DNA from 4 places in the Variovorax sp. Soil_C_19 genome. Region 4 is predicted to be linked to each of the others. Evidence: predicted binding sites of a transcription regulator. Region 4 holds the regulator's gene; each other region holds the start of a gene.
The links. The regulator LexA, encoded in region 4, represses DNA repair genes until DNA is damaged. The targets are predictions, from matches to a motif close to ACTGTATNNNNATACAGT.

Region 1 (5,013 bases), on a different contig from region 4:
AGCCGCGCCGCGATGCGCTCGAGCACCAGCGCCAGGCTCTCGCCCGACTGCCGCGCCTCGGGCAGCATCGACAGGCTCTTCTCCTCGAGCGACAGCACTTCCGTGGCCAGCAACTCGAGGTCGCCCACGGGCGCAAGCAGCTCGACCTTGCCCAGGTGCTCGGCCAGCAGCCGCATCAGGTGGTCGGGGTCGCGCGTGGCCTGGGCCGTGCGCACGGTGAGCTCGCCGCCGTCGCCGGCGCTCCTGGCGCGCATCGCGTCGTGGCACCAGCGCAGGGTGAATGCGGTCACGCCGGATCGCCGCGCCATGAGCCAGCCGGCCATCTGCAGCATCAGGCGGCGCGCGCCGAACAGCATCGCGGGCGCATGCTCGACGCGGGCCATCAGTTCGAGCCGGGCATGGAAGCTTTCGGGCAGCTGCGCCCAGGGATAGATCTCCGGGCGCAGCCCGTAGGCCTGGTCGAGCGCGGTGAGCAGCTGCGCATCGAAGCGACGCGAGAGACCGCCGCGCGGCAAGGCGCGGACCTGGCCGAGCGTGCGGCATCCGAGCCGGGCCAGCGTCGCGTGGTGGGCCGCGACGGCGGTCAGGGTCTCGAGCGGCAGCGCATCGAGCAGCGTTGCGAGCGGCTTCGCGAAACCGTTCGACAGCCCGGCCCGCGCCAGCGCGAGCGCGGCCAGGCCCGTGGGCGCCCAGCCCAGCTGCCGCACGCCGAGGTCGGGCGCTTCCTCGCGCACGCGTTCGACCAGCCGGCGCTTGCCGCCGAAGAGGCGCAGGCTCTGTTCGACTTCCATGACGACCGCCGGGCATGTCAGAAGCGCTTCGAGGACCGCAACGCGCGGGGTGAACTGCAGGCACCACGTCGCAAGCCCATCGAGCGCTTCAGTGCGCGGTTGCGGGCCGTCCGGCAGGTTGTCGGGAAGAAGGGCTGCCCACAGCATGGGAAAGCTCCCGCGATTGGCGGGCCGCGACGAGGCGGCTCGGGTGGCGAAGGCGTGGCGTCAGGATCGCCTCGAGACCGCCGGGCACCGAGGGAAGCCGCAACTCGCCCTCGTGCGGCGGGCCCTTGCGCTTGAGCAGATGGATGCGCAGCTCCCAGTCGATGCCGAAGCGCGCCTGCAGCCGCAGCGGCGCGGCCGAGGCCTCGTGCTCGGCCGCGGCCGGCCGGCACAGCACGACGGGACTGTCGCAGCCCTGGGCACAGACCTGCAGTCGCCGGATCTGCTCCTGGCGGGCCTGCGGCAGCCAGCTGACGAGCATGCCCGCGGCATTGGCCTTGATGAGCTGCTCGGTCGCCCAGAGGCGCTCGACCGGCTTGTCCGCCGCGATCCAGACCAGGTGGCGCTCGTCCAGGCCGAGGTGGTGCAGGCCCGGCAAATGCGGGGCCTTCGGTGGGCCGATGACGACGATCTGCCGGCCCTCGGCCACCAGCGTGCGCATGGCGGGCGCGAGCAGCCGCCACTCGAGCACCGAGGGCTGCACTTGCAGCACTTCGGTCAGCGAGCCGCAGGGCCAGCCGCCGCCGGGCAGCTCGGCGTCGAGGCCGTCGAAGCCTGTGCGCACGGTCGAGGTGACCGGCGAGCCGAGCGCGTCGCCGCGCCAGACGGCGGATTCGATCGCGTGCGGTAGCACGACGCGCGCGCGCCGCGGCTGCACTGAGGGCGGTGGACTTGCAGGGGCCAACGACGGTTCATCGCCATCGGCCCATGACAGGGAAATGGCCAAAAAGGACTCCAATGACTGTATGGATGTACAGTATCGGTCCAAGGCCACCGATGAACAAGAAGGTTTACAAATTCAATGTGTGATCGGTTGCGCCGCTTCCGGCCTGACCACCGAGCCAGCGTGAATTTCGCGTCGGTATCGAACGGCCGGCTCGACGTCCCGACATTTCGCGTCAAGCCGCGAACGCGAACACCCATCCGAACGACCGTGCCGGCCACGTCGTTCCCCGGAACAAGGGGAAGGCGGTGGGAAGAATCAGCTTGAACTCGCCTCGCTTGATCTTCGTGTCAAGGGCATTGACGCTCGCCGCGTGGATGCGGACCAGATCATCATCGTCCCGCACCTCGGGTTCCTTCTTTCCATACCGATCGAAGCGCTTTCATTGGGGACTGTTCATCAGCGTGTCGCTCGTGCGTTCCGGCGCGTTGCCGTTCAGGCGGCGCTTCGATAGCGCTCTGCCACCTGCGCCTGCCGGATGTCCGCGATCAGGGCCTGGCGTGCCGCGTTCAGCGCCTCGAACCGTGCGCCATCGTGCAGTGGCGGAATGGTCACGGGTTCGCGGCGGTCGAAGCCGACCAGCGCGGCATCCACGAGTTCATTCACTTCCATCAGGTCAGGCATCGCACTGGCATCGATGCCGGCACGATCCCAAATCTCGGTACGGGTGCCGGCAGGCAGCACCGCCTGCACATAGACGCCCTTGGGCGAGAGCTCCAGGCTCAGTCCCTGGGACAGGAACAGCACGAACGCCTTGGTCGCACCGTAGACCGACATGCCGAACTCGGGCGCCAGGCCAACCACCGACCCGATGTTGACGATCGCGCCATGGCCGGCCCGCGCCAGGCGCGGGGCGACGGCACTCGCGAGCCTGACCAGTGCCGTGGTGTTGAGCGCGACCAGGCGGGCGACATCGTCTGTCGATTGGTCGATGAACTGCCCGGACAGCGCGGCCCCGGCGTTGTTGATCAGCGTGTCGATCCTGGCGTCCTCGCGCAGACGGGCCTCGACCGCGGCCAGGTCGCCGGGCTCGGTCAGATCGGCCGAAAGGATGTCGACGGCCACACCGGCTTCGTCGCGCAGGCGCGCGGCGAGCGCTTCGAGGCGCGCCTTGTCGCGGGCAACCAGCACAAGGTCGTGGCCGCGGCGTGCGAAGCGCTCGGCATAGATGGTGCCGATGCCGGTCGAGGCGCCGGTGATGAGAACGGTGGAATGGGAGGTCATGTGCTTTCTCTTGGTTAGAAGGTGAATCGCCGTTTTTCATAATGATGTCGATCATCATCTTTGAAGTCAAGAACTTTGATGATGAGTGACATCAATGTATATTTCTGACTTCACGCACGACATACCTCAAGAGATCTGGACATGAAGGTCACCAAAGCGCAGGCGCAAGCAAACCGGGCGCACATCGTCGAGACGGCCTCGACGCTGTTTCGCGAGCGTGGCTACGACGGGGTGGGCATCGCGGACCTGATGGCGGCGGCAGGCTTCACCCACGGCGGGTTCTACAAGCACTTCGGGTCCAAGACCGAGCTGATGGCGGAAGCGGCGAACTGTGGTTTCGCGCAGACGGCCACCAGGGCCGAGGGCGTCGACGCGAGGGAATTCGTCACGCACTATGTGTCGCGCGAGCACCGCGACGCCCCTGGCGAAGGTTGCACGATGGCCGCGCTGTGCGGCGATGCCGCGCGCCAGCCGGAGTCGGTCAAGGCGGCTTTCGCGATCGGCCTGGAAGGCCTGCTGGCCACTCTGGGCAACCCGTTCGACGCGCCGGAGGCAGGCGGTCGGCAAAGCGACGTGCGCGCCAGGCAGATCGACGTCATTGCGCAGGCGATCGGTGCGATCGTGCTGTCGCGGGCCTGTCCCGACGACTCGCCCCTCGCCGACGAGATTCTGGATGTCTGCCGTGCCGCAGCCCTTTCCCGGTTGCCCTCCAAGACGCCTGCCGCCTCTTCTCGCTCGCGGAAGCGGTAGACAGGCTCAGGGGTGTCTCGAAGGCCCCCGGCGATGAAGTCTCACTCCAGCTTCACGCCGGCAGCCTTGATGAGCGGACCCCACTTGTCGCGAAGATCATGGACTGAGTGGCTGGCCAGCAATCCGCCGATCAGCCGCCCAGCCGCATCGCCGTCGAAGAGGCGGTCGCGACGACCGTCCCTTCCGGTTGCTCCAGGATCCCTTCGAGGAACACCACCCGCCGACCCCAGCGCACCACGCGCACGTCGGCCACGCACGGGCCGGGCTGCACGCGACCGAGGTAGCTGACCTTCATCTCGAGGGTGGCGATCGCCGCGCCCTCTTCCCGCGCGCACGCCGCCCATGCCATCGCGTGATCGAGCCAGGCGCCGAGGATGCCGCCCTGGATCACCTCCCCGCCCGAATGCGCGAGCCGCGCCGGCCCCTCGAAGCACACGCGTGCGCGCCCTTCCGGGTGGAGCGCGATGACGCGGTCGAACCCGATCGCGTCCATGAGGTCCTTGGGAAAGCGCGCCGCGTCGGCGGCGATGACGTCCACTTGCGCGCGCGCGAGCATGGCTTCCTGTTCCATCGTCACTGTCCCGTGAACTGCGGCGTGCGCTTCTGCGCGAACGCCCGGCGCCCTTCGGCGTAGTCTTCGCTCGCAACGCACGCCGCGCGCAAGCGCTCGATCTCCGCGTTGTCGGCTTCGGGCGCGAGGCGCCGCGCCAGCGCGATGGAGCGCTTGGCCAGGCGGGTCGTCAGCGGCGCGTTGGCCGCGATCTGCGACAGGACCTCCTCGATGCTCGCGTCGAGTTCGTCCGGCCCGAAGGCAGCCTGCAGCAGGCCAATGCGCAGCGCCTCGGCGCCATCGAAGGTGCGCGCAGTGAAGAACAGCTCCGCCACGCGTGGCGCGCCAAGCCCGTGCACCATGTGCTCGACGCCGCGAAAGGAATAGCCCAGGCCCAGCCTCGCTGCCGGCATGCGAAAGCGCGCGTCCAGGGCGCCGTAGCGCAGGTCGCAGGCCATTGCAAGGCCAAGACCGCCGCCCATGCACACCCCCCGGATGCTCGCCACGACGGGATGCGGGCATGCCATCAATGCAAGCTGGGCGTCCTCCACCGCCGCGTCGTAGTCGCCGCTGCCCGATGCGGCGCTTCGCTTCGTGTCGAACTCCGTGATGTCGGCGCCCGAGACGAAGGCCCGCTCCCCTTCGCCTCGCAGCAGGACCACCCGGATGTCGCCCTCTTCGGCGAACTCCCTCGTGCGCGCCGCCAGCTCATGCCACATGCCGAGCGACATGGCGTTGAACTTGCCGGGGTTGTCGATGCGCAACTCGCC
Region 2 (5,013 bases), on a different contig from region 4:
GTTTCGTCATTCGTCGTCTGTGGGTTCATCGAAATCGCTCCTGAGGACCTTGGCCACCACCGCACCCGAGAAACCGCGCGCGAGCAGGAACCGCGTTTGCTTCGCCCGCTCCTTCGCATCGGCAGGCGGCGCATCGAAACGGCGGCGCCACAGCGCGGTGGCGCGTTCGACTTCGGTGTCCTGCAAGCTTGCCACCGCCTGGGCGATGGCTTCGGGCGCGATGCCCTTGGCTTGCAGCTCCTGCCGCACCTTCAATGCGCCCGAGCGCGCGGCACGCTGGTGCAGCACCGAAGCCACCACCCGCGGCTCGCTGATGAAGTCCTTGGCGGCGAGTTCATCGAGCGCGCGGGCCAGCGTGCCGGGCTCTTCCTCGTGCTTTGCCAGCTTGCGTTCGAGTTCCGCGCGCGAATGCTCGCGCTGGCTCAGGAGCCGCAGCGCCCGGCCTTTGAGGGAAGGAGCACCGAAAGCCATGCGTCTCTTTCGCGTGCACGGCCTGCAACGGCGGTGCACCCTCGCCTTACTCGCCCTTGTCGGCCTTGGCCGCCTTCGCAGGCTTCTCGGCCTTTTCGGGCGGCGGCGCGTCGGCATCGGCCGCCAGCAGTGGAATGCCCAGCGACTCGCGCACCTTGTTCTCGATCTCGCGCGACAGCTCGGGGTTCTCGCGCAGGAACTCGCGCGCGTTGTCTCGGCCCTGGCCGATCTTCTCGCCGTTGTAGGCGTACCAGGCGCCCGACTTGTCGAGAATCTTGGCCGTGACGCCCATGTCGATGATCTCGCCCTCGCGGCTGATGCCCTCGCCGAACAGGATGTCGAACTCGGCCGTCTTGAAGGGCGGCGACACCTTGTTCTTCACCACCTTGACCTTGGTTTCGTTGCCGATGGCCTCGTCGCCCTTCTTGATGGTGCCGATGCGGCGGATGTCGAGGCGCACCGAGGCATAGAACTTCAGCGCATTGCCGCCGGTGGTGGTTTCGGGCGAGCCGAACATCACGCCGATCTTCATGCGGATCTGGTTGATGAAGATGACCATGCAGTTGGTCTTCTTGATCGTGGCGGTGAGCTTGCGCAGCGCCTGGCTCATCAGGCGGGCCTGCAGGCCGGGCAGCGAATCGCCCATTTCGCCTTCGATTTCGGCCTTGGGCGTGAGCGCGGCGACCGAGTCGATCACGATCAGGTCGACCGCGCCCGAACGCACCAGCGAATCGACGATCTCGAGCGCCTGCTCGCCAGTATCGGGCTGGCTGATCAGCAGGTCGGACAGGTTCACGCCGAGCTTCTGGGCGTATTGCACGTCGAGCGCGTGCTCGGCATCGACGAAGGCGCAGGTGCCGGCCTGCTTCTGCATGGAGGCGATGACCTGCAGCGTGAGCGTGGTCTTGCCCGACGATTCCGGGCCGTAGATCTCGATCACGCGGCCGCGCGGCAGGCCGCCGACGCCCAGGGCGATGTCCAGGCCCAGCGAGCCGGTGGAGACCACCTGGATGTCTTCGAGCGCTTCGCCTTCGCCGAGCCGCATGATCGTGCCCTTGCCGAACTGCTTTTCGATCTGCGCCAGCGCGGCCTGCAGGGCCTTGGCCTTTTCACTGTTGGCGACCGAGATGCTTGCGCCCTTGACGACTGTGTCCATGTGGAAACTCCTGAAAAATCAATGACTTGTGTGCGACTGCCAGCGCTCTGCTTTTAATCACAGGCTGGATGCTTGAACAGTAGTGTAGGGCTTGGTGAATTCGAGTAAACCCATTTTTTGGTCAGTTTGCTTTACCATTTGCCCGTGGCCGACATTGCATTCCCCCCCGACCCCGACGCATGGCGACAGACCCATTTGGGCCGCCTGCTGGGCCACGCCATGCGGCGCTTCGACGCGCGCGTGCTCGAACTCATGGCGCACGACGTCGAGGTGCCGCTGGCGCTCTCGAACCTCGCGGCGCGCGCGCAGGTGAGTGCCGCACACATCCACATCACCCGGCACCTGGCGCGCGAGGGTTCACGCCTCACCGACCTGGCCGACCGCGCGGGCATGACCAAGCAGGCCATGGGCGCCCTGGTGGACCAGTGCGAGGCCTGGGGACTGGTCACGCGCGGGCCCGATCCGCTCGACGCGCGGGCGCGTCGCGTGCGCTTCACCGCCGACGGGCTGGCCTGGCTCGACGCCTTCCGCAGTGCCGTGACGCAGGCCGAACGCGAGTTCCGCGACAGCGTCGGCCATGACGTCGCCACCGTGGTAACCATCGGTCTCGAAGCCTACACAGCGGGCTAGACTCGGCCGGAGACATACAAATGTGAAGGGCGCCAGCGCGGCGCCCGAACCGGCCGGAGGTTGCGCATGCGGATTCTGATTGCGGAGGATGACCAGGTGCTGGCCGACGCTCTGCTGCGCAGCCTGCGCACCTCCGGCGCGGCGGTCGACCACGTGGCGAACGGCTCGCAGGCCGATACCGCGCTCATGACGCACAACGAGTTCGACCTGCTGATCCTCGACCTCGGCCTGCCGAGCCTGCACGGCATCGAGATCCTCAAGCGCCTGCGCGCACGCGGTTCGCAATTGCCGGTGCTGGTGCTCACCGCGGCCGACAGCGTGGAGGAGCGCGTCAAGGGCCTGGACCACGGCGCCGACGACTACATGGCCAAGCCGTTCAGTCTGCAGGAGCTCGAGGCGCGCGTGCGGGCGCTCACGCGGCGCGGCATGGGCGCCACCAGCAACACCATCCGCCACGGCCCGCTGGTCTACGACCAGGCCGGCCGCGTCGCCACCATCGAAGGCAAGATGGTCGAACTCTCGGCGCGCGAACTCGGCCTGCTCGAGGTGCTGTTGCAGCGCGCCGGGCGCCTGGTCAGCAAGGACCAGTTGGTGGAGCGCCTCTGCGAATGGGGCGAGGAAGTGAGCCTCAACGCGATCGAGGTCTACATCCACCGGCTGCGCAAGAAGATCGAGAAGGGGCCGGTGCGCATCGCGACCGTGCGCGGACTGGGCTACTGTCTGGAGAAGATCCAAGGTTGATGCCCTGGATCTTCTGCGGCCTCACCGCTGTTTGCGCAGGGCGGCCCAGAACATGCCCCCCTTCCGATTTCGAGCCAGGAACACGATGTTTCGATAGTAGCCGTTGATGTCATAGAAGCCAGCGGCAGAAAATGCAATAGCAGCCGGACCCTGATAGGCGGAGTCCGTTATCAGCAGGCATTTCTCGCTGTCGCTGTTGCTGGCATCCACCGCATTCATGGTAAAGCCATACATGTTCTTGGCCGTGCCGGGCTGCGCCTGCGTGATCGCGCCCGAGATACGGCAGACGCCAATCTGCTCGCCCGCTGTCTCTCCCGTGAAAGCGCCTTGCGCGCCGACATCGATAGAAATGCTGAGAGACTCGTTCTTGTCCAAACTGGACCAACGACCAAGGACACTTTCCTGCGAAACGGCCAATGCGTTGCTGACCTCGTATTCGAAGGGCCCGAATGGGCGAGAGGCGGAAGTCCCTCGAACATGGTTGCCCGTCATGGATTTCTGCGGCTCGAATGTGCCGGAACCCGTTACCGACTCAGTCGGCAAAGAGTACGGCCAGTACTCAGTATCTGCATTGAAAGACCAGTTCAGGCGATCGACCGCGATCGACCCCCACAAGATTCCGCTCGGAAACTTCGTCGCGATGCTGCCGTCTCCACCCAGGAACACGATTTCGGTCGTCGAATAGTAGAGGCCTTCGCTGCCATTGCCCGCCGCAGCAGTCGAACCCGGTTGCGGTGCCGCCAACGAAGGCAGCGGCTCGCTGCCAGGAAACGGCTCCTGGTCTGGACGAGGTGCGGGAGCCGGTGCAGGCGCAGAAGCCACTGGAAACACCGGTAGTCCGCCGCCGCCACCGCTGCCTCCACCGCCGCAGCCGGTCAATGCGATGCCCAGCGCCAAGGTCGTGGCCGCCCAAACCGGTTTGGGGCACCCGCGCGGCAAATAATCTCTCATGGAAACCTCCTGAATATTGTTCGAATCGCAGAAACTGCCCGGCGAGACTACAACCGGGCGGCGCGCGGATTGCGCCAGGAACTCCCTCGCATTCGCACTACGTCACGCTTTCGATTCTTTTAGTTGCAGGGCTTCCGCTTGAAACTCTTCCAGCGCGCACAGCGCTCCCTCTTCGGCGAGATCCTCGACTGGATGCTCACGCCGTTGCTGCTGCTGGTGCCGGTGAGCATCGGCGTGACCTGGCTCGTGGCGCAGGGCATCGCGAATGCGCCGTTCGACCGGGCGCTCGAATACAACGTGCAGACGCTGGCGCGGCTCGCCACGGTGCAGCAGGGCCAGACGGCGTTCGTGCTGCCGCAGGCCGCGCGCGAGATCCTGCGTGCCGACGGTGCGGACCGCGTCTACTACCAGGTCCTCGACAACCGCGGCAAGCTGCTGAGCGGCGAAGCCGACGTGCCGCACCCCAGCTTCGACGAGCCGCCGGTCGTGGGCGTGGTGATGCTGAGCAATGGCGAGATGCGCGGCCGACAGGTTCGCGTGGCCTCGCTCTGGCTGGCCAGCAACGACGATGCGGCGCCTGCGCTGCTGCAGGTGGCCGAGACGCGCGAGAAGCAGTCGATCCTCGCGACCGAGATCATCAAGGGCGTGCTGCTGCCGCAGTTCGCGATCATGCCGCTGGCGGTGCTGCTGATCTGGCTGGCACTGGTGCGCGGCATCAAGCCGCTGTCGGTGGTGGAGGCGCGCATCCGCGAGCGCCGCCCCGGCGACCTGAGCCCGCTCGACGAATCGTCGGTGCCGCTCGAGGTGGTGCCGCTGGTCTCCTCGGTGAACGAGCTGCTCGACAAGCTAAACGACTCGATCCACACGCAGAAGCGCTTCCTCGCCGACGCGGCGCACCAGCTCAAGACGCCGCTCGCCGGCCTGCGCATGCAGGCCGACCTGGCGCAGCGCGAAGGCGCCAACGCGGACGAGCTCAAGCAGTCGCTCAAGCAGATCGGCCGCGCGAGCGTGCGCGCCACCCACACGGTGAACCAGCTGCTCTCGCTCGCACGCGCCGAGAGCAC
Region 3 (5,013 bases), 290 kb from region 4:
GCCAATGCGCTGGCGAGGCATCGTGCGGGCCGAGGTCTTTCATGGGAAGGGCGGCGGTGTTTCCATTGCGGCGGGGCGAAAAACCGCGCTCACGATAGCACCGGGCGCGGCCCGACGCGCAGCTTCCTGTGCCGAGGGAGGTCCTCGAGAAAACGCTGTAGCCCCGCGCGCTTGCTTTTCGGCGGGCTGGCATGAACGCGTAACCAGGCGTACGATGGGATGTGAAATCTTCACATCCGAGGTCGTGATGAATGCCCTGATTACCCTGTAGCGCCCACCGTGAGCGGGCCTGCGCGAAGTGCGTTGAGGCGATGGCGGCTCGGGCCGCCGTTTTCGATCGGGCATGATATTCACCATGGGAATGCCACTCTCGCTGCTTCGCCTGTCATCGCTCGACCTGGTGCGGGGCTTCGTCGCGGTCGGCCGGCGCATGAGCATCTCGCTCGCCGCGCAGGACCTCTGCCTCACCCAGTCGGCGGTCAGCAAGCAGGTCCATGCCCTGGAGGAGCAGCTCGGCGTGAAGCTGCTGGTGCGCGGCCACCGGTCGATCTCGTTCACGGCCGAGGGCGAGCGGCTTTTTCGCAGCGCCGACGGCGCGGTGCAGCAACTGCAGGACGTGATGGGCGCGATCGGCCGGCGCGGCGAGCAGCGCCCGGTCACGCTCAGCGCCAGCATCGGCATGACCGGCCTCTGGCTGCTGCCCAGACTCAGCCGGGTGCAGCGCCTGCATCCGGGCGTGGACGTTCGCGTGTCGGCCAACAACCGCCTGGTCGACCTGCGCACCGAAGGCATCGACCTGGCGATCCGCTACACCACGCCGGCGCTTGCGCCGGCCGGTGCATTGCGGCTCTTCGGCGAAACGGTGGCGCCGGTGGCGCATCCGTCGCTTGGGCTCACCGCCCTCGATGGCGCTGCGGCCTTCACGGACCTGTGCCTGCTCGACTTCGACGATCCGCAGCATCCGTGGCTGCAGTGGCGCGGCTGGCTGGCCTCGGCCGGCTGGGCCGATGCCCGGCCGCAGGCCGCGCTGCATTTCAACCAGTACGACCAGCTGATCCAGGCCGCGCTGGCGGGGCAGGGCGTGGCGCTCGGGCGGCTCGAACTCATCGGGCCGCTGCTTGCCGACAAGCGGCTCGTGCGCGTGGCAACGCTCGCGCCGGTGCAGCCTTCGGGCCACGCTTACTGGCTGGTCCAGGCCGACGGCACGCCGCGCGAAGAGGTGCGTCATGTGGCTGCCTGGCTTCTGGAAGAGGCCGGGCGTTCAAGCGCGGCCGGGGCCGCCAGCGCCTGAGCAGTCCGCGCCGGGTGCGATGAAGTCCATCGCATCGTCGAGCCGGTCGTTGCCCCAGAACATCTCGTTGCCTGCAAAGAAGGTGGGCGCGCCGAAGATGCCTTCCTCTGCAGCGGTTTCCGTCTGTCGCCGCAGGGCCCCTTGTTCGCATCGGAAGCCGCTTCCTCGAGGATGCGGTGCGCGGGCAGGCCGAGCGCGGCCAGCACGTCGCGCATCGCATGCGGCGAATCGATGTCGCGGTCGTCCGCAAAGTTCATCGCCATCGTGCGGCGGCAGAACGCGCCGATCCACGGCTGCGATGCGCCCACCAGCGCAATGCGCAGCGGCAGCACGGCGGCTCTCGGAAACCGCGTGGGCTGCGTCCATGGCAGGTCGTACTTGCGGCACTGGCGGGCCATGTCCTTCCACATGTAGTCGCCCTTTTCCTTCTGCAGCACGAAGGGCGACGTGGCCCAGCCGAAGGAACGGAAGATCGGTCCCAGCAGAAAGGGCTGCCAGCGAATGTCGATGCCGCGCCGGGCCGCCTCTTCCTCGATGCGCATGGTGCTGAGATAGCTGTAATTGCTGCCGAAGTCGAACCAGAAGTCGAGCGCCGGGCGGGCTTGCGGCGACGTCATTCGAACACCACCAGGCAGCGCGCCTCGATGCTCTCGCGCAGCGGCGCGTCGGCCGGCGCGTCGGGGTGGTCGAAGGCCGCATGCGGCGTGAAGCGCGAGACGCCGCCGAGTTGCGCGTCGTACTGCTTGAAGACCAGTGCCTCGTGCCGGTCCATCGCCGAGAAATACGACCAGCGATGCGCCGGCGAATGCGTGGCCAGGTAGATCTCGCCGGTGCGGCGCGGGTAGCGCACCTCGGCGCTCACCAGGTCTGCGGCCATTACCGAACGCGCGTCGCAAACGGCCAGCGGCGTGTCGAGCACGGGCCCGCGGATCGAGCGCCACACGTTCACGATGCAGTAGCGCCGCACCGAAGCCGCCTCGGCGGTATCGCCGAGCACCAGCGCGAGCCGGCGCCGGCCCGACTCTTCGGTGTAGTCGTTGTGGATGCGGCCGTTGGCCGCGGCCCGGCCGTCGGCACCGCGCCGTCCGAAGCTCAACGCGGTGCGGTCGGCCTCGCGGCGGCGCACCAGGTGGTCGAACACATGGGCGCGGCTGCCGCCAGTGACCGCGAGCGCCAGTTCGGCCACCTCGCGGTGGTACACGGCCGCGACCTCGTTGTCGTCCAGGAAGTTCGAAACGGCGGTCGGCGCATCACGCAGTTCGAAGCCTTCGCGTTCGATGCGCGGCGGCTCGGTGGCCGTGCGCGCATCCGCGATCGGCACAGCGTGTAGTGCATAGCGGCCACTTTCCCAAGGCGTGCCGGGCGGCGGCGGGAAGGTGTAGCTGAAAGGTCGCAGCGCATCGGGCTGCAGGTAATTGAGGCCGGCGGTGATGGGGGTGCTGGGTGTCATTGCGGGGCTCCTTCGAAAGAGGCATTGGAGCGGAGCCTCGGTCGGCGTTCAAACGCTTTCTGGTCCGTGTGACATGAGTCATAGGAATGTGAGAAAGGCGTCCGAAAAGAAGGTTTCCGCCGCTTGCCAATGCGGCAAATACTGTATGAAAATACAGTTAAATCGCAATCACCATGGGTCTTCCTTCACTCGACTCCTTCTCCGCCGCCGCAGGCCGGGGCGTCTGGCATGCCGACGAGCTCGGCCTGGCCGACGCCCAGGTCGCCGCCACCGGCCATGCCGCGCTCGACGCCGAGCTGCCGGGCGGCGGCTGGCCCGTGGGCGCGATGACGGAGTTGCTGCAGGCGACGCCCGAGGCCCATGTCTGGCAGCTGCTGCTGCCTGCGCTGGCCCAGGCGGTGCAGGCGCGGGGCGGTCCCGTGGTGCTGATCGGCGCGCCCTTCGAGCCCTGCGGCGCCTCGCTCGCGGCCGGGGGCCTGCCACTCGAGGCGCTCATGTGCATCAAGAGCCATGCGCCGCCCGCGCGGCTCTGGGCCTGCGAGCAGGCGCTGCGCTGCGCCGAGGTGGCCGCGGTGCTGGCCTGGCTGCCGCAGGCCCGCGTCGGCGAACTGCGGCGGCTGCAGCTCGCGGCCGCCCAGCACGAGGTGCTGCTGTTCGTATGCCGGCCCGCTTCGGCCGCGCAGGGGGCATCGCCCGCGCGGCTGCGCATCCAGCTCGACACCGACCCGGCCGACACCTCGCAGATGGCGCTGCACATCCTCAAGCGGCGCGGCCCGCCGCTGGCTGCGCCCGTCGTGCTGCCCGCACGCAACGAGCGCATGAGTGCGTTGCTCGCGGCCGCGCGGGTGCGCCGCAAGCTGCGCCTGCAGCAGCAGGGCCGCATGCTGCCCGCCGACCCGGCCGCCGCAGCGCCGTCGTCGTCGGCCACGGTGGTGCGCATCGACGCGTGGAAAGGGGGACCCGATGCACTGGATCGCATTGCGGTGGTCGCTTGAGCCTCACGCGCCGGACACGCCCGACGCGCCGGATGCCGCCACGCTCCCCACGCCCGAGGCGCTGGGCTGGTGGGCGCTGCGCTACACGCCGCATGTCGCCTGGCAGGACGAGGCGCTGATGCTCGAAGTCTCGGCCTGCGAACGCCTGTGGGGCGGGCGCACGTCGCTGATGCGCCAGCTGGCCCACGAGAACCCCGCGCCCGGCGCCGTGATGCGCGGCGCGCAGGGCGCCACCAGCCTGGTCGCGCTCGCGCGGCTGCGCCTGTTCGAGCGCAACGAGCGCCGGCCTCGGGATTTGCCTGCGGGCCTGCCGCTCGACACCCTGAGCGCCGCGCGCGGCCACCTCGACCTGCTCGCGCGGCTGGGCTGCCGCACCTGGGGCGACGTGGCGGCGCTGCCGCGCGGCGGTTTCGTGCGCCGCTTCGGCACCGAGCTGCGCGATGCGCTCGACGCTGCCTGGGGCTTCTGCCCAGAAAGCCACCAGTGGCTCACGCTGCCCGACGTGTTCGAGCAGAAGCTCGAACTCCCCGCGCTGGCCGAAACGGCACCCGAGCTCATGTGGTCGGCCAACCGGCTGCTGTCGGCGCTGCAGATCTGGCTGCGCGCACGCCAGCGCGGCGCGCGCGCGCTCGAGCTGCAATGGACGCTCGACCTGCGGCGCTTCAACGGCGCCGACCTGCCGCCGTACCAGCAGGTCACCGTGCGCACGGCCGAGCCCACGCAGGACATGGCGCACCTGCGCCGCCTGCTGTCCGAAAAGCTCGCGCTGGCCACGCTCGCCGCGCCGGCCAGCTGGATTCGGCTGCGCACGCTCGAGACCGATCCGTGGGCCGGCGCCAGCACCAGCTTCCTGCCCGAGGACAACCGCAAGGGCGACAAGCTGCACGAGATGGTCGAGCGGCTCAGTGTGCGGCTCGGGCCCGAGCGGGTGGTGGTGCCCGCTGCGCAGGCCGACCACCGGCCCGAGCGCAAGCAGGCCTGGCGGCCAGCGCTGCAGGCGAACGCGAAACCCGAGGCACCGTCCGGCAAGGCGCGCAGGCAGCCGAAGGCCGAACAGGCGCAGCAGCAGCCCGACGCCATCTACCCCGCCTGGCTGCTGCCCGAACCCCTGCTGCTCGAGATGGACGGCGAACGCCCCTGCTACCGCGGACCGCTCGCCAGGCTCATCGGCCCGCAGCGCGTCGAGGCCGGCTGGTGGGGCGACAAGGAAGAGGGCGGCCAGCCCGCCATGCGCGACTACTACATCGCCGAAAGCCCCGAGGCCGGCCTGGTGTGGA
Region 4 (5,013 bases):
CGTGCTCGAGATCGACGTGCCGTTCAGCGACATCATCGAACGCATGAGCGGCCGACGCTCGCATCCTGCGTCGGGCCGCACCTACCACGTCAAGTTCAATCCGCCGAAGGTCGAAGGCAAGGACGACGTCACGGGCGAAGACCTGATCCAGCGCAAGGACGACGAGGAAGAAACCGTTCGCAAGCGCCTCGAGGTCTACAGCGAGCAGACCCGTCCGCTGGTCGACTACTACTCCGCATGGGCCAAGGCCGACCCGGCCAATGCGCCCAAGTACCGCGCCATCAAGGGCGTCGGTACGGTCGACGAGATCACGCAGCGCGCATTGGCGGCCCTGAGCAGCTGAGCGCCGCGCCGGCGCTGCGGTTCAGGCGGCGTCTTCTTTTCCCCTTCCCAGCAGTTCGAGCATCAACGCAACGCGCGCCTTGACCGGCGTCAGCGCGCCCGCATCGCGCAGCCGGTCGTCGGGCCGCGGCAGAATGCGGCCGCTCGCGCAACGCGTGGCGCGCAACACCGGGATACCAGCCTGTTCCGCGCGCACGGCAGCAGCCTCGAGCGTCTGGTGCAGTGTGCCATTGCCGGTGGCCGCCACGACCAGTCCGCGGACCGGCTCGGCGACGCCGCCGGCGCGCTCCTGGCACAGCAGGTCGATCAGCGCGCCGCTGGCGCCGGCATGGCTCATGACGATCTCGACCCGCGGCCACCCTGCCGCCGCGACCGCTCCCGCGACCGCGCGCAGCCCTACGCCAGCGCCGCCCGGCACGGCGCCGGGCCAGTCCCGCAGGCGCCGAACCACACCCTCTTCCACGTAGGCGACCGGGCCGGCGTCGCCCGATGCAAACGCATCAGGACGGTACGTGTGCACCTTCTGGACGTCGAGCGCACCATGCACCGTGCCGGCACAGACCACAGTCGTCCCTTTCGCGCCCGTCGCGCCGGCGACCGCGACGGCATCGCGCAGGTTCTGCGGGCCATCGGGCGAGAGGGAGCTTGCCGGGCGCATGGCGCAGGTCAACACGATCGGCTTGGCCGGCGCGAGCACCGAGTGGAGGAAGAAGGCCGTCTCCTCGATGGTGTCGGTGCCATGGGTGACCACCACGCCCGCCACGTCAGGCTCGGCGAGCCACACAGCGCAGCGCTCGGCGAGTTGCAGCCAGACGTCAAAGCCCATGTCCTTGCTGTCGAGCTGGGCAACCTGCTCGGCCACGAGCGCAAAGCCCGCGGGGGCACCGATGCCGCCAAGCAGATCGGCCACCACGACCTCGCCCGCGGTGTAACCGATGTTGTCGCCGTCATCGGCGGCGCGGCCTGCGATGGTGCCGCCCGTGCCCAACACCACGATACGCCGCACACCAGGACCTGATGAATTCACCATGCTTGCCAACTTTTAAAAACTGGTTAAAAATACAGTTACTGGATATCTAGCCAGTGCCGCAAGGAACCACTATGCAGTTTGCCGTGAAGCTTACCGCCCGCCAGCAACAGATCCTGGACTTGATCCAGAGCGCCATCGCACGCACTGGCGCGCCACCCACGCGCGCCGAGATCGCCAACGAACTCGGCTTCAAATCCGCGAACGCGGCCGAGGAGCATCTGCAGGCGCTGGCCCGCAAGGGCGTGATCGAACTCGTCAGCGGCACCTCGCGCGGCATCCGGCTCAAGGGCGACGCGCTGCGCTCGCTCAACGAGACCCGGCACCGCGAAGGCGGGCAGTTCTCGCTCTCGCTGCCCGGCATGGCGCAGCTCGCGCTGCCGCTCATCGGCCGCGTGGCCGCGGGCTCGCCGATCCTCGCGCAGGAGCACGTCGACCAGACCTACTACGTCGAAAACACCCTGTTCCAGCAGCAGCCCGACTACCTGCTCAAGGTGCGCGGCATGTCGATGCGCGACGCCGGCATCATGGACGGCGACCTGCTCGCGGTGCAAGCCACCAAGGAAGCCCGCAACGGCCAGATCGTGGTGGCCCGCCTCGGCGACGAAGTCACTGTCAAGCGCCTCAAGCGCAACAAGCAGGTGATCGAGCTGCACGCTGAAAACCCCGACTATCCGACCATCGTGGTCCAGCCCGGCGAGCCGTTCGAGATCGAGGGCCTTGCCGTGGGCCTGATCCGCAACACCATGCTGATGTAGCCGCCAAACCGGCTGCTGACAACCGAAACCATCCATCCAGCCGCAACAGGTGGCGGGCGTATGGCGCAACTGGCGCCATCACCCTGTTGCGTCCGGCGAAAGCAATCCTGCCTGTGTTCAACCTCAAACCTTCTTGGAGTTCACATGGGAATCGCCCTTCTCGCTATCGTTGACCTTTGGATGCCGCTGCAGTCGCTGGCCAGCCGGTTGCTGCCCGCGCGCAGTGCCCGCCACCGCGATGGCCGTGCTGCGTCCGCAGGCTTGCATGGCGGCCTCGTCGTTCGCCCTGCCTGCGCGGCCCGGCCCCATGCCCAGGCGGCACCCAAGGCCGCTGCCGCGCCTGCACGGCCGCTGCGCGTGATCCGCGTGGTCGATCACCAGGGCGAAAAACGCAGCACCAACCGGATGGTGATTTCGGGGCGTATGGCCGATGTCTGCGCCGAGCTCGACCGGCTCGCCGCGCTCGAGGCCATGGAAGCCGTGAGTGCCGCACCGCGGTCCGCGCACCTGCACTGAGCCCGTGCACGCCCCGGTGACTTTCCCCGGGGCCGGGTATCCAAACGTTCAGGCGCGCGCCGTGCCAGTGCTGCGAGGCACAATTGCACGCCATGAATATTGTGATCCTCGACGATTACCAGGACGCCGTGCGCAAGCTGCGCTGCGCCGCCAAGCTCGACGCCTACGCCGCCAAGGTCTACACCAACACCGTGAAAGGCATCGGCCAGCTCTCGGTGCGCCTGAAAGACGCCGACGTGATCGTGCTGATCCGGGAGCGCACCCACATCTCGCGGCAGCTGATCGAGAAGCTGCCCCGGCTCAAACTCATTTCCCAGACCGGCCGCGTCGGCGGCCACATCGACGTCGCGGCCTGCACCGAGCGCGGCGTGGCTGTGGCCGAGGGCAGCGGCTCGCCGCAGGCGCCCGCCGAACTCACCTGGGCGCTGATCATGGCGGCCATGCGCCGGCTGCCGCAGTACATCAGCAACCTCAAGCACGGCGCGTGGCAGCAGTCGGGTCTCAAGTCGGCGTCGATGCCGCCCAACTTCGGGCTCGGCTCGGTGCTCAAGGGCAAGACGCTCTGCATCTGGGGCTATGGTCGCATCGGCCAACTGGTGGCGCGCTACGGCCAGGCGTTCGGCATGCAGGTCGTGATCTGGGGCCGCGAGGCGAGCTGCGCCAAGGCGCGTTCCGACGGCTTCCAGGTGGCGCAGAACCGCCAGGAGTTCTTTGCCGCGGCCGACGTGCTGTCGGTGCACCTGCGGCTCAACGAAGAGACCGTGGGCCTCGTCACGCTCGAGGACCTCTCGCGCATGAAGCCGACAGCGCTCTTCGTCAACACCTCGCGGGCCGAACTGGTCGAGGCCGATGCGCTGCTCGCCGCCTTGAACCGCGGCCGGCCGGGCCTCGCGGCGATCGACGTGTTCGAGAGCGAACCGCCGTTGCAGGGCCACGCACTGCTGCGCCTCGAAAACTGCATCTGCACACCGCACATCGGCTATGTCGAGCAGGAAAGCTACGAGAGCTATTTCGGGCAGGCCTTCGACAACGTCGTGAGCTTCATCAAGGGCAACCCCACCAACATCGTGAATCCCGGCGCCCTGCAGGTCCGCCGGTGAGTCCGGAGACGGCTCCGTGAGCCGGTCGGCGTCCCGGGGTGCGCTCTGGGCGCTGCTGGCCGGCAACTTCGTGATTGGCACGGGCGTGATGGTGGTGCCCGGCACGCTCAACGAGATCAGCGCATCGCTCGCGGTCTCCGTCGCGACGGCAGGGCAGCTCATCACGGTCGCGGCCATCGTGATGTGCATCGGCGCGCCGCTGCTGGCGGCCGCGGTCGCGGGCTGGGACCGCCGCCAGCTGCTCGCGCTTTCGCTCCTCTGGTACGCGGCATGGCACGCCATTGCGGCCGCGATGCCCAGCTTCGGCGCCCTGCTGCCGGTGCGCATGCTCACGGTGATCGCGCCAGCGGTCTTCACGCCGCAAGCCGCCGCCTGTGCCGGCTTGCTGGTGGCACCGGAACAGCGCGGGCGTGCGGTGACCTTCGTCTTTCTCGGTTGGTCGCTGGCCTCGGTGCTGGGCCTCCCGATCGGTGCGCTGATCGGGGGGCACTTTGGATGGCGCATGGCTTTCGTGGCCATCGCGGTGCTGAGCGTCGCGAGCGCAGCCTGGGTCTGGCTGACGCTGCCGCAGGGGATCCATCCCGCAGCACTGTCCAAGGCCGCATGGTCGCGCGTGCTGCGCAGCCCGGTGCTGATGGGCATCGTCGCGGTCACGGCGCTGCAGGGTGCCGGCCAGTTCGTCCTGTCCAGCTACTTCGGCCCGGTCCTTAAGCAGGACTTCGGCGCAGACCCCACCACGTTGAGCCTGGTGTGGGGCCTGTTCGGCGTTTTCGGCGTGCTGGGCAACATGGTCGTGAGCCGCTTCATCGACCGCGTCGGTGCAGGCCGCATGGTGCTGTTGACGAGTTCGCTGATCGCGCTGAGTCTGTTCCTCTGGCCCTGGGCGCCCACCCTGCCCTGGCTGGCCGCGGTGATCGTGCCCTGGGGGCTCGGATGCTTCGCCACCAATTCGGCGCAGCAGGCTCGGCTGGTGAGCCTGGCGCCAGCGCTCGCGCCCGGCTCGGTGGCGCTGAACAGCTCGGGCATCTACACGGGCCAGGCCGTCGGTGCCGCGCTCGGCGGATGGCTGCTGGCCAACGACGCATCGGCATGGATGAACTGGGTCGGCCTTGCGCTGCTGCTGGTCGCCATCGGCGCGAGCGTGGCCATCGACCGCAGCGGCCGGGCGGCCTGACGCGCCTGCTGCGAGAAACCCGCAGCGCCCGTTCCGGCCATGGCGGCAAAATCGCAGTCTGCTCGAAACACCGCGGTCGGGGCAGCCGCCCGCCGG

Region 1: the regulator LexA is predicted to act here: its motif matches at 1,737-1,754, upstream of imuA (translesion DNA synthesis-associated protein ImuA).
Region 2: the regulator LexA is predicted to act here: its motif matches at 1,691-1,708, upstream of recA (recombinase RecA).
Region 3: the regulator LexA is predicted to act here: its motif matches at 2,882-2,899, upstream of imuA (translesion DNA synthesis-associated protein ImuA).

What each region holds. Positions count from the first base shown of each region.
Region 1 covers NZ_JBDGIV010000008.1:203,864-208,876, forward strand. The annotation lists gene AC3A6R_RS17660 (Y-family DNA polymerase) at 1-938, opposite strand, end outside; gene imuA (translesion DNA synthesis-associated protein ImuA) at 880-1,653, opposite strand; gene AC3A6R_RS17670 (SDR family NAD(P)-dependent oxidoreductase) at 2,155-2,943, opposite strand; gene AC3A6R_RS17675 (TetR/AcrR family transcriptional regulator) at 3,085-3,693, shown strand; gene AC3A6R_RS17680 (PaaI family thioesterase) at 3,824-4,264, opposite strand; gene AC3A6R_RS17685 (enoyl-CoA hydratase) at 4,267-5,013, opposite strand, start outside.
Region 2 covers NZ_JBDGIV010000005.1:184,656-189,668, reverse strand. The annotation lists gene AC3A6R_RS13115 (SRPBCC family protein) at 1-29, opposite strand, end outside; gene recX (recombination regulator RecX) at 7-471, opposite strand; gene recA (recombinase RecA) at 518-1,627, opposite strand; gene AC3A6R_RS13100 (MarR family winged helix-turn-helix transcriptional regulator) at 1,772-2,257, shown strand; gene AC3A6R_RS13095 (response regulator) at 2,324-2,998, shown strand; gene AC3A6R_RS13090 (hypothetical protein) at 3,020-3,949, opposite strand; gene AC3A6R_RS13085 (sensor histidine kinase N-terminal domain-containing protein) at 4,088-5,013, shown strand, end outside.
Region 3 covers NZ_JBDGIV010000004.1:13,062-18,074, forward strand. The annotation lists gene AC3A6R_RS09885 (aldo/keto reductase) at 1-43, opposite strand, end outside; gene AC3A6R_RS09890 (LysR substrate-binding domain-containing protein) at 362-1,291, shown strand; partial or broken gene AC3A6R_RS09895 (DsbA family protein) at 1,262-1,908, opposite strand; gene AC3A6R_RS09900 (CmcJ/NvfI family oxidoreductase) at 1,905-2,741, opposite strand; gene imuA (translesion DNA synthesis-associated protein ImuA) at 2,915-3,736, shown strand; gene AC3A6R_RS09910 (Y-family DNA polymerase) at 3,705-5,013, shown strand, end outside.
Region 4 covers NZ_JBDGIV010000004.1:306,584-311,596, reverse strand. The annotation lists gene adk (adenylate kinase) at 1-343, shown strand, start outside; gene AC3A6R_RS11240 (asparaginase) at 365-1,372, opposite strand; gene lexA (transcriptional repressor LexA) at 1,444-2,127, shown strand; gene AC3A6R_RS11230 (hypothetical protein) at 2,272-2,643, shown strand; gene AC3A6R_RS11225 (D-2-hydroxyacid dehydrogenase family protein) at 2,736-3,743, shown strand; gene AC3A6R_RS11220 (MFS transporter) at 3,760-4,917, shown strand.